Regions from separate parts of the Tessaracoccus pujii genome, predicted to be linked through region 2. Evidence: predicted binding sites of a transcription regulator. Region 2 holds the regulator's gene; the other holds the start of a gene.
What was found. Region 2 encodes LexA, which represses DNA repair genes until DNA is damaged. Its sites were predicted from a motif close to TCGAACANNTGTTCGA; they were not measured.

Region 1 (5,751 bases), 720 kb from region 2:
ATGTTTCCCAGCGATGTGGGCCCGTCGAGGTACCACGGCACGACGTGGTGGGCCTCGCACGCCGTGTCCGGTGCGGTGCAGTTGGGGAAGGCGCAGCCTCCGTCGCGGATGGAGAGCGCCTTGCGCAGCCCGGCGGGGACGAGCCGCTTCGTCAGGCCGAGGTCCAGCACCTCGGACCGGGCGCCGAGAACCGCGGGCGTGAGGTCCGCGTCGCAGCAGAGCCGGCGCAGGTCCCCAGGCGCGATCTCCGCACCCGACGCCAACACGCCCACCGCCTCTGCGCGCTCCCGCAGGTCCGACTCCTGGATGGTGACGACGATCCGCGGCCGGTCTCCGGCCACCGTCGGCGCCCCGCGATGCTCCTTCATCAAGGTGGCGAACGCGTCCGCCCGGCGCTGCTCGGGGGTGCGGCCCTGATCCGCCGCCGCATGGTCGCGCAGCATCTGCGGGCCGGGGCGCAGCGCCCGGACGTCTGCCAGCCGATCCCGCGCCGCGCGTCGGTCCGCCTGCACGTACGCCTCGACGGCCGCCACGAGCGGCGCGGCGTCCACCGCGGGCAGCGACCCCCGGAACCACACCGACCCGTCGCCGTCGTCGCCGTAGCTGAACGCCCGCTTCGCACGGGCCCGTCGCGCCTGCGCCTCGACGTCCGCCACCCGCTGCTCCGGCGTGGGGACCTGCTCGGGTGCGACCTCCGCCAACACCACCGGCGCCAGCTTCGACAACTCGCGCGGCGTGGTGGAGCCCGCGCGCCCGAGGAACACCTCCTCAGCCCGCACAAGCTGCTCCGGGCTCAGCCCGGCCGGCAGCTGCGACATGCCCTGGGAGATGGCCACCGCATGCGCGGGCGAGACGTCACCGTCCAGCGCGGCCTGCTTCACCTGGGAGTGGGCGGCCACGTCGCGTGCCTGGAACACCTTCGCGGCGGCCTCCTTCGCGTCTCGCTGCTCCGTCACAGCAAGGAACGATGTGAGGGGAGTCCCGGCCGCCCTCATCGATGCCTGCGCCCGGTTGGCCTCGTCGGTGAGCACATGGGCGAGCGTCTCCAGCCGCTCCGACAACCGCCGCGCACGCTGCATCAGCCGGAGCCTGGCCGGGGCGTCGAGCCTCTCGCGCTCAGCGTGGTCCACCAGCGACAGCGCGGATTCCAACGCGCTGAGCGCCTGGTCCGTGGTGAGCCGCTTCTGGAACATGCCTCCATGCTAATCGAACACAAGAGCCATTCCAAGCCCCAGGGGAGACTGTTATCCAATCGTGATAATCGAACGCGTGAGCGGTAACGGGCTGAGGGTGGCCCCGGAGGAAGCGACCACCCGATGGAGGTTTGAGACGCCAAGTTCTGGGTACGAGACAGGTAACCATCTACCCCACAGGAGGAATCATGGGAGCCGACGACAAGATCCGCAACGCCGCTGAGGAAGCGGGCGGCAAGGTCAAGGAAGGCCTCGGCAAGGTCACCGACAACGAGCGCCTCGAAGCCGAGGGCAAGGCCGACCAGACCTCGGCCGATATCAAGCAGGCCGGCGAGAAGGTCAAGGACATCTTCAAGTAGCCAGCCCAGCCCCGACGACGGCGGCCGGTCACCTCAGCAGGTGGCCGGCCGCCGCCACGTCCATCCGCTCGCCGAGGAGGGCCCGCGTCTCGAAGGGGCGAGACCCAACGTCACCCGCCCAGCCGCGACAATGCTCCGACGATGACCCCCAGGTACCCGTCGATCTGCCGAGCCGCGACCCCAGCAGCCTCCGATCCCCGACGGTACGGATCCGCGACCTCGTCGCCCTCCTCGGACGTCCGGTGCCGCCACAGGTGCTCAACCACGGAATCCAACGTCACCTCAGCAGGCAGTTCGCCCAGCACCCGCGCCGCGTGCCCGATGACGAACGCCTTTCGCCCGAGCGCCGGCCACTCGTCGAGGATGTAGCGACGGTGCTCCGCGGCCATGGCCAGGATCAGGTCCGCCTCCTCCACCAGGGAGCGCGTCAGCTGCCGTGCCCGGTGCGCGTCCGCCTCTCCGCGACCCCCGAGCTCCGCGGCCATCGGCGGATCGATCCCCTGCCCGACGAGGGCGCGCGTCCCGGCCGACACGAACACCACCCCCTCCGGAGCCGACGCCCCTGCCGCGACCTCGGCATACGCCGACCGGCAGATGTTCCCCGTGCACACGAACAGCACGGTGTACGGCCGCTCACGCCCAGCACCCCCCGCCATGGCCGCCCCGGACGCCACCGGCACGGCAGCCACAGCCCCAGCCCCGGATGACTCGACGGCGCCCTCACCGGCGACGGCGCCACCGGACCCCGCTGGGCCGCTCTGTCGGGGCAGGTGGTCGATCAGATCCAGCCACGCGTTTCCAGGCCGGAAACCGCTGGCCTTGATCCGTTCGAGGCTGAGCACCCCCTCCTCCACGGCCGTACCGCCTGAATCCCCGACGGCGGTCTGCACCAGCCGCGGATCGGCGCCCATCGCTTGGTAGACGCGCCGGGCCACATCGGCCCAGCTGACCCCACGCGACCGTCGCCGGTCAGGTTGTAGGTGCCGGCCGCGACCCCGGCGTCCAGCAGGTGCGTGATCCCGGCGGCCAGCTGCGTGGCGAACGTCAACCGCCCGCTGCGCTCGCCGTCGACGGTGACCCGCTGACCGTGACGGGCGGAGGTCACCAGGTCGTGCACGAACCCCTCGTCCCGTCCCGCCACCCATCCGGTCCGTACGACGAGGTGGCGCGGCACGCCCGCCGCCACGGTCTCGCCGGCGGCCAGCGCCTGCCCGTGCGCGGTGGCGAGGCTCAGCTGGTGGTTCTCCGGGTGTTCGGGGGCGGGGCGGTCGAAGGGGCAGTCCGAGGACACGTGCACGTATCGCATGCCGTGCCGGCGGGCGAGGTCTGCCAGGCGCTGCGCCCGCCCTGCCGCGACACTCCAGCTCTCCCGCGCCCCCGTCTCGCCGGGGCGCCCGGTGGCGGTGGCTCCGTGGGCGTGGACGAGGGTGTCGTAGGCGGAGGCGTCGACGGCGTCGGGGCCGTCGAGGTCCTCGGCGGAGATCCCGTCAGCGCGGGGGAGCGCGGCCCGCAGGGCGCGGCCCAGGGGGGTGTCGGTGCCCAGCACCAGGGTACGGCGCGGCTCGACGGGTGTGGCGTCGGCGAGGAGGGGGTAGAGGGAGTCGCGGTGGGCAACGATGGCGCGGTCGCTGCTGATGGGCCAGGGGATGTGCAGGGCCGGGTCGAACAGGTTGATCGACGAGTACGTTCTCCGCGCCTGAGCGGACCAGTGGTGGTCCAGCAGGTAGGTGAGCGTGGTGTCGTCCTCGAGCACCTGGTGGCCGTTCGCGACGCCGCGGGGGACGAAGGCCGCGGTGTTGGGGTCGAGGTCCGTCGTGAAGGTGCGGCCGTAGCCCTCCCCGGCCCGCAGGTCCACCCACGCTCCCATGGCGCGGCCGCGCACCACGCTGACCAGGCGGTCCCACGGCTCGGCGAGGAAGCCCCGGGTGATGCCGCGCTGCACCATGTGGGTGACGTTGTGCTGCACGGGCTGGAAATCGGGCAGCCCGAGGGCGGTCATCTTGGCGCGGTGCCAGTTCTCCTTGAACCAGCCGTCGTCGTTGTACTGCACGCCCAGGTGCAGGATCAGCAGACCCGGGATCTCGGTGTGGGTGATGCGAAGCTCGTGCACGGGTCTCCTCTCTGGCCGCTGGGTACTACTGGAGCTGGTCCACAACCTTCTGCGCGATCTCCGCCTGCGCCTCACCGGACAGCGTCTCGCCGTCCCCGGCGCCGGGCTGCCCCACGTTGACGAACGTGCCGTCGACGGCCTCGACGGCGGCGCGGATGGTGCGGCCGTGCAGGGTGAGGAAGTACGGCACGGAGCCCTCCGTGGTGACGGGGGAGATGGCCACCAGCTCCGCATCCGGCAACGCCTGCCGCAGCGCGTCGAAGTACTTGGTCGCCGGGTCGGCGAGGCTGTAATCGCCGTCGGAGGTGCCACCGAACGTGACGACGACATCGGGCTCGGCCTCGGCGATAGCCGGGGATAGTGCGGACGAAGCTCGACGTCGCAGGACCTCGGTGCGGTCAGGTAGCCACGCCGGGGGAGGCGAGGTTGATGACGGTGCCCCAGCCGAGTTCTTCAGCGGCGCTGCCCACCCAGCTGTCCGACCGCTCACCGAGCGAGAAGCACTGTTCAGTCCGGATCCCGGCGAGCTGAGATTCGCGGGCGACGGACGAGCATTCCTGGCTGGCACCTGAGCCTGTTGCCGGGACGACAAGGGCGACGCCCCCGTCGGGGAGCGCCGCCCTTGTCATTGCGGTAATGCGTTACCGCTGGGCCTTCGTGAAGCCGGCCGCCTTGGCCGCGTCCTCGGAGTTGAACCACACCTCGGCGATGGTGCGGTCATACCCACCGCTGCCTGCCACGTGGTACTTCTTCGAGCGCTCGTTGCCCTTGATGGTGAAGCCCTCCGGCGGCTCGGTGCCCACGTAGGCGCCCTCACCGTAGGTGGCCTCGACAGCCGCGACACCCGGCTCCTCAACCGGCTCCGGCGTCCCGCCGTCGTGGTAGGCATCCTCGGCCACGCTATGCCCGAAGGCCTCGTCGGCCGGCTCGGGGGTCGTGTCCTCGACGGGCACGTCCGTCTGGACGCTCTCGTCGGTGGGGGTGACCACCTCGTCGGGCTGGCCCTCCGGTGCGGTGTCGGCGGCGAACTTCGCCGCGGTGGAGAAGGTGTCGTTGTTGTTGACGTACGCCTTCGACGGCTCGTGGGCCGTCCAGCCGTCGTCCTTCGGGGCAAGGAAGTGCCGCACAGCGGCGACGGCGCCTGCGACGATCGCGGCGATGGCGAGGAACTTGCCGAACCCCTTCAGCTTGGAGTGCTTCGGCTTCGGGGCCAGTTCGCCCTTCAGTGCCATGACGGCGGCGCCGCCACGCTTGCTGGCCTCGGCGATGGCCGGGTGCTCGGCCGCGGCGTGCAGGACCTCCTGCAGCCTGGGCAGGAAATCGTCCTCCACCCTCTCGCGCGCAGCGTCGACGGCGGGCGTCACGCGGTCCAGCGCGTCCTTGATGTGCGGCTCCAGATCATCCAGCCTGCGTGAGGCGAAGTCCGCGGAGCGGACCCTCGCGTCGTGCAGGATGGGGCCGGCCTGGTGGCGGGCCTCGTCCAACAGGACCTGGGCGCGCTCAATGCCTTCCTTGAGTGCGTGCTGACCGTACTCGGCGGCGGCGGAAGCGGATTCCGCGGCGGCCTTCTTCAGCTCTTGTGACTTCTTCACAAGTACCTCCCTAGTTGTGGCTCGTAATCGAGCAGTTTCTACGCTACCCGCTTGTGGGGTTCATGCAAGGTGCGTTTGAGGAAGATTGGTAGGGGATAGGGTCTGCGCGTGAGCTATCTGGTGTTGGGGAACCTGACGTGCGCCGTTCTACTGGCCGTCTCCGGGTGGGCCAAGCTGCGCGCGACGGCCGAGACGCGCGACGCCTTCCAGGCGCTGCGGCTGCCGGAGTGGCTGCGCCGCTCGCCGGCGCCGTCGCTGCTGCCGTGGGCGGAACTGGTGCTGGCCGTGGTGCTGGTGCTGGGGACGGGCTGGGTGCTCGTCGCGGGCTCGGTGGCCGCGGTGGCGCTGTTCGCCGCCTACGCCGTCGTGATCGGGCAGGCGCTGCGCTTCGACGAGCCGGTGCGCTGCAACTGCTTCGGGGCGCTGGGCTCGCACGACGTCTCCTGGCGGACCCTGGTGCGCAACCTGCTGCTCCTCCTCATGGCCGTGCTGGGGGT
Region 2 (5,751 bases):
AAGTACTTCGTGGTGACGATGGTAGAGGCGTTGACGCTCCACGACGCCGGGAACTCGACGCCACGCTGCTCGAAGACGTTCACGCCGGTCTTCCAGTTGGTCTGGATGACGTCACGGCGATCCCATTCCACCTCGTCGTAGGGATGAACCCCCTGCTTGGTGAAGACGCGCTCGATGACGAGCCCCTTCCCCTGTGCGGCGCCCTTCGTTCGCGTGGCGCGTGCTGCTGTCGCGGTCATGGTTCTTCCCCTCGATCTATTCCTGGTTATTGTGCTGATGCTCTAGCTGATGAGCGGTTGCTGGGCCGACGCGACCCCGATGGCCGCGGACTCACGGCTGAGCTCCTTCTCGGCGGAGCTGAGCCGGAGCAGATCGATCTCGCGCTGGAAATCGTCCACCGAGTCGTAGTTCTTGTACACGCTGGCGAACCGCAGGTAGGCGACCGAATCCAGCTCCTCGAGTGGACCGAGGATGGCCACACCGATCTGCTCGGCGGCGATCTCCGCCTGGCCTGAGGCCCTCAATGATTCCTCGACCCGCTGGGCGAGCGCCGCCAGTTGAGCGGCTGTGACGGGACGACCCTTGCATGCCTTGGACACGCCCTTGATGACCTTGTCCCTGGTGAAGGACTCCACCACTCCGGAACGCTTCACCACGGTGAGGACGATCTGCTCGACGGTGGTGAACTTCCGTTCGCAGACAGGGCACATCCTCCGTCGGCGAATGGCGGACCCGTCCTCGGTGGCGCGCGAGTCAGACACCTTGGTGTCTTCGTTGCGGCAGAACGGGCAGTGCATGACCGGCGGGCCTTCCCTGGTGAACAGCGGAGGGCCAACCTTGCCACGCTATGGCCGGGACCACAACTTATGGGGGAAAGACACCGCTGTAACTACTAGATGTAGGGACAGCCTAGATCTGGGGGCCTCCATGTTCAAGGGCGAATCGCCGATGCACGTCAAGTCGGTCTTCAGGGAGCGGCGACGTGCGCCCAGGCCGGATCCCCCGCCACGTAGCGGGTGGCCGGCTCCTGCGACATGTCCACAAACTGGGCCGCAGAGACGGCCGCACCCACGGACGCCAGCAACCCGACAGCCACCACCTTCAGCGCGAGAAAGGGTAGGACTGGGCGGGTGACTCTGCAGGAGGCGACGCCGCCGACCCGTCCGGGCGAGACGGGGCGGGACGGGCGAGCCAGCGGCCCTCCGAGCTCCGGCCGACCAGCGGGCGAGACCGTGACGACCCGACGGGCGCCGGCGTCGACAACCCGGAAGCTCAGTGCGCGTGAAGCGGTCATGACAACCTCTCTCCTCCGTAGAACGCTTGTTCTAAATAAACTCTAGCGCCTTCGCCTCCGGAATGAAACACCCGTTCGACCCTGGCGTGTCGCGGTAGGCGACACACGTAGTCCATCGGCACCCACTGACAATTTCTCCACAGTGCGCGACACGCCACGTTGATTTCGAACACACGTTCGCGGACCGGCTAATCTTGTTCCATGGTTGAAGAGACGAAACGCCCTCGACGGGGCCGCCCCACCAACGCTTCCATCGAGGCCGAGCTCGGGACCATGGCCTCGTTCCCTGACGGTCCGGAGGACGCGCACGGCCTCACCACGCGCCAGTTGGCCATTCTGCGCGTGGTGAAGCAATCCATCGAAGAACTCGGATATCCGCCCAGCATCCGCGAAGTGGCGACGCGGGCCGGCCTGGCCTCCACATCCAGCGTCACCTACCAGCTCAAGGTCCTGGAGGAGAAGGGATTCCTCCGCCGGGACCCGAACCGCCCCCGAGCTGTGGTGGTCACCATGCCGGGTGAGGAGGGCATGGATTCGGCGCAGGCGTTCGACGAGGCGCCCAGGTCCGTCGCGGCCCCGCTGATCGGCCGCATCGCCGCCGGTGGGCCCATCCTGGCCCAGGAGCAGGTGGAGGACGTGTTCGCGCTTCCGCGCCAGCTCGTGGGAGACGACCAGGTCTTCCTGCTGGAGGTGCGTGGGGATTCGATGATCGACGCCGCCATCTGCAACGGCGACTGGGTGGTGGTGCGCCAGCAGTCGGACGCCCACAACGGAGACATCGTGGCCGCGCTGCTGGACGACGAGGCCACGGTCAAGACCTTCAAGCGCAAGGACGGAAAGGTGTGGCTGCTCCCGCACAACCCCGACTACTCACCCATCGACGGCACCCACGCCACCATCATGGGCAAGGTCGTGGCGGTCCTTCGCAAGCTCTAGTGGTGCGCTAGTCAGCACCCCTGAGGCGGCGCAGTGCCTGCACCGCCACATCGCCGTCGGTGGTCATCCAGAAGTCCGGAAGCGAGGACTTGAGGAACTCGCCGTAGCGCTTCGTGACGAGTCTCGGGTCCAGCACAGCCACGACGCCGCGATCCTCGGTCCGGCGGATCAGCCGCCCGGCGCCCTGCGCCAGCAGGAGAGCCGCGTGCGACGCGGCCACCCGCATGAATCCGTTGCCGCCCGCGTCGTCGACGGCCTTCTTCCGAGCCTGCATAAGCGGATCGTCCGGACGCGGGAAAGGGAGCTTGTCGATGATGACCAGCTGGCACGTCTCCCCCGGCACATCCACGCCCTGCCACAGTGACATGGTGCCGAACAGCGAAGTGGCGGGATCCGCGATGAAGGTGCGTGTCAGCTCGGACAGCTGGGCCTCCCCCTGGCACAAGAGCGTGAGGTCCGGCAGCTCCCGGCGACAGTATTCAGCGGCCTGTTCCGCGGCGCGACGCGAGGCGAAGAGCCCCAGCGTGCGGCCGCCGGCCGCCCACATGAGCTGGGCGATCTCGGCCAGGGTCTCTGGGTTCATGCCGTCCCGGCCGGGGGGCGGAAGCCGCCTGGCCACGTAGAGGATCCCCTGCCTGGAGTAGTCGAACGGTGATCCGACGTCCACCCCACGCCATGCGAACTCGTCGTCCGGCTCCGCGTCCCCCGTGAGCCTGTCGTTGTAGTTGAGCCCCATGGAGCTGGCTGCGGCCTCGAACGAGCCGCCGAGCTCCAGTGTGGCCGAGGTGAGCACCGTGGTGGTCTCGGCGAACACCTGGTTGCGCAGCAGCCCGGCCACGTTCAGCGGCGCCACATACGCGGCGCGGCCGAGAATGTCGGATTCACTCACCCAGACCACGTCCGCCTCGGACAGCTTCGCGATCCGCTCGGCGACGTCGAAGATCTCCTTCACCGCGGAGGACGCCTGGATCCGTTCCGGGTCGTCGGTGACCTTGCCGAGGGCACTCACCACCTTGCGGGCGACGTCGCGCAGTTGAGCCGCGGCATAGGCCAGCGGCGCTGAGCCTGCCGTGATGCGGGTGAGCTCCGACTCCGCAAGAGCCTCGCGCAGCACGTCCGCCTGGTCCAGGAAATCCACTCCGAGGTCGTCGTCGAGCCAGGCCAGCGCGCGGCGGGCCGTGCGCTCGACAATGCCCGGGGTGAGTTCGTCCGTGGCCGCCGTGGTGATGCGGCTCACCAACTCGTGCGCCTCGTCGATGATGACGGCTGAGTGTTCCGGGAGGGCGGTGCCGCCGTGCATGGCGTTGATGGCCAGGAGCGCGTGGTTGGTGACCACCAGCTGCGCGCCGCGGGCCTCCTCGCGGGAGGCCTCGACGAAGCACTCGGACCCGAACGGACAGGTGGCGACGCCCAGGCACTCGCGGGTGGGGATGGAGACCTGCGCCCATCCTCGTGCGGTGTGCGATGGCGCATCGTCGCGATCTGCCAGACCCTTCCGCTCCGCCTCCTCCTCCACCCACTCCCGGAGCGCGAGGACCTCCGCACCCAGCTTGGAGGTTTCGTCGCCGGGGGCGATGGCCTCAGCCAGCGCGGCGCTGCCGACGAGCGAGTCCTGCTCCGGGCGGCCGCCCGAACGGGCCCGATACAGGCAGGCGTAGTTGGTGCGGCCCTTGAGGATGGCTGCCTTGGGACGGGTCCCGGTGACCTCCTCCACCGCGTCCAGAGCGGTGGGGATGTCCTTGGTGGCCAGCTGCGCCTGCAGCGCGAGCGTGGCGGTGGCCACGACGATGCGCTGATCCGAGCCCACACAGCGCGCCAGCGCGGGAGCGAGGTATCCCAGCGATTTACCGGTGCCGGTGCCGGCCTGCACAAGAAGGTGGACACCGGTCTCCAGCGATGCCGCGACCGCGTCCGCCATGGCCTCCTGCCCCGGGCGGGCCTGGCCGTGGATCTCGCCGACGGCGGCCGCCAGGATGCTGGAGTGATCACTCACGGACGAAGGCCGCCAGCTCGTCGGCGAGGTCACCGCGGACCCGGGCGGTGATGAGGGTGCCCTCGCCGGTGTGCTCCAGGGAATCGATCACGGCGGTCTTGTGTACCTTGTCCACCAGGTCACCGCGACCGTAGGGGACGAGCACGGTGAGCGGGATCTCCGGGCGGGGAAGCCGCTCGTCCACCACGGCGCGAAGCTCGTCGAAGCCGCGGCCGGTGCGGGCGGACACCACCAGGGCGTCGGGATGGTTGGCGCGCAACGCGAGGATGGCGGCCTCGTCCGCCGCGTCTGCCTTGTTCAGCACCAGCAGCTCCGGCACCTGCGTGGCACCGATCTCCCCCAGGACGGTCCGCACCGCCGCGATCTGGCCCTCCGGGTCGGGGTCCGAGGCGTCCACCACGTGAAGGAGTAGATCCGCCTGTGCCGACTCCTCGAGGGTGGACCGGAATGCCTCCACCAGATCGTGGGGCAGGTGCCGGACGAAGCCCACCGTGTCCGTGAGCGTGAAAACCCTGCCGTCGGAGGTCTCGGTGCGCCGCGTGGTGGGATCCAACGTCGCGAACAAGGAGTCCTCGACGAGCACGCCCGCCCCGGTGAGGCGGTTGAGCAGCGACGACTTACCGGCGTTGGTGTAGCCCACGATGGCCACCGACGGCACCTGGTTGCGCCGGCGCTCCGCGCGCTTGCCCTCGCGGGTGGCGTCCATGTCCCGCAGCCTGCGCCTCAGGATGGAGATGCGGGTGCGGATCCGTCTGCGGTCCGTCTCGATCTTCGTCTCGCCAGGACCACGGCCGCCGATACCGGCCCCGCCCGCGGCCCGACCGCCGGCCTGACGCGACAGATTGCCGCCCCATCCGCGCAGACGCTGCTTGAGGTACTGCAGCTGCGCCATCTCCACCTGGGCCTTGCCCTCGGCGCTCTTGGCGTGCTGGGCGAAGATGTCCAGGATGAGCGCGGTCCGGTCCACCACCTTGACCTTCACGCGGTCTTCCAGGTTGCGTAGCTGCGCCGGCTCGAGCTCTCCGTCGCAGATCACCGTGTCCGCCCCGGTGGCGCGCACCAGTTCCAGGACCTCCTCCACCTTGCCACTTCCGATGTAGGTGGCAGGATCCGGGTGGCTGCGCCGCTGCACCAGTTCCGCCAGCACCTCGGAGCCGGCGGTCTCGGCGAGGAGCCGCAGCTCGGCCATGGCGTTGTCCGCGTCCTCCTGCGAGCCGGACGTCCAGACGCTCACGAGCACTACGCGCTCAAGGCGAAGCTGCCTGTACTCGACCTCGGTGACGTCCTCGAGCTCGGTGCGCAGGCCGTCGACGCGCCGCAGGGAGTGCCTGGCCGCCAGGTCCTCCTGTTCGCCGTCGTCGAGATCGGGCTGCTGGTCCAGGAATTCGTCATTCATCGTTCAGCCATTCTCCCAGCCGACGCGCAGCCAGCCAAGCCGCGGTGCTAAGCCTGTGGAAAAACCGGAGCCGGAGGATGGGGCTCAGATCCAGAACTCGCCGCGACCGATGATGACGGCGGGACCCGTGAG

Region 1: the regulator LexA is predicted to act here: its motif matches at 1,262-1,277, upstream of ACX1D0_RS07095 (HNH endonuclease signature motif containing protein).

The regions. Positions count from the first base shown of each region.
Region 1 is NZ_CM137012.1:1,449,339-1,455,089, reverse strand. It holds gene ACX1D0_RS07095 (HNH endonuclease signature motif containing protein) at 1-1,193, opposite strand, end outside; gene ACX1D0_RS07090 (CsbD family protein) at 1,382-1,552, shown strand; gene ACX1D0_RS07085 (arsenate reductase/protein-tyrosine-phosphatase family protein) at 1,663-2,394, opposite strand; gene ACX1D0_RS07080 (dTDP-4-dehydrorhamnose 3,5-epimerase family protein) at 2,331-3,662, opposite strand; gene ACX1D0_RS07075 (SGNH/GDSL hydrolase family protein) at 3,688-4,152, opposite strand; partial or broken gene ACX1D0_RS07070 (sunset domain-containing protein) at 4,304-4,558, opposite strand; gene ACX1D0_RS07065 (MauE/DoxX family redox-associated membrane protein) at 5,363-5,751, shown strand, end outside.
Region 2 is NZ_CM137012.1:725,816-731,566, reverse strand. It holds gene ACX1D0_RS03565 (vitamin B12-dependent ribonucleotide reductase) at 1-239, opposite strand, end outside; gene nrdR (transcriptional regulator NrdR) at 282-797, opposite strand; gene ACX1D0_RS03555 (hypothetical protein) at 968-1,294, opposite strand; gene lexA (transcriptional repressor LexA) at 1,496-2,230, shown strand; gene ACX1D0_RS03545 (ATP-dependent DNA helicase) at 2,238-4,223, opposite strand; gene hflX (GTPase HflX) at 4,216-5,619, opposite strand; gene dapF (diaminopimelate epimerase) at 5,704-5,751, opposite strand, start outside.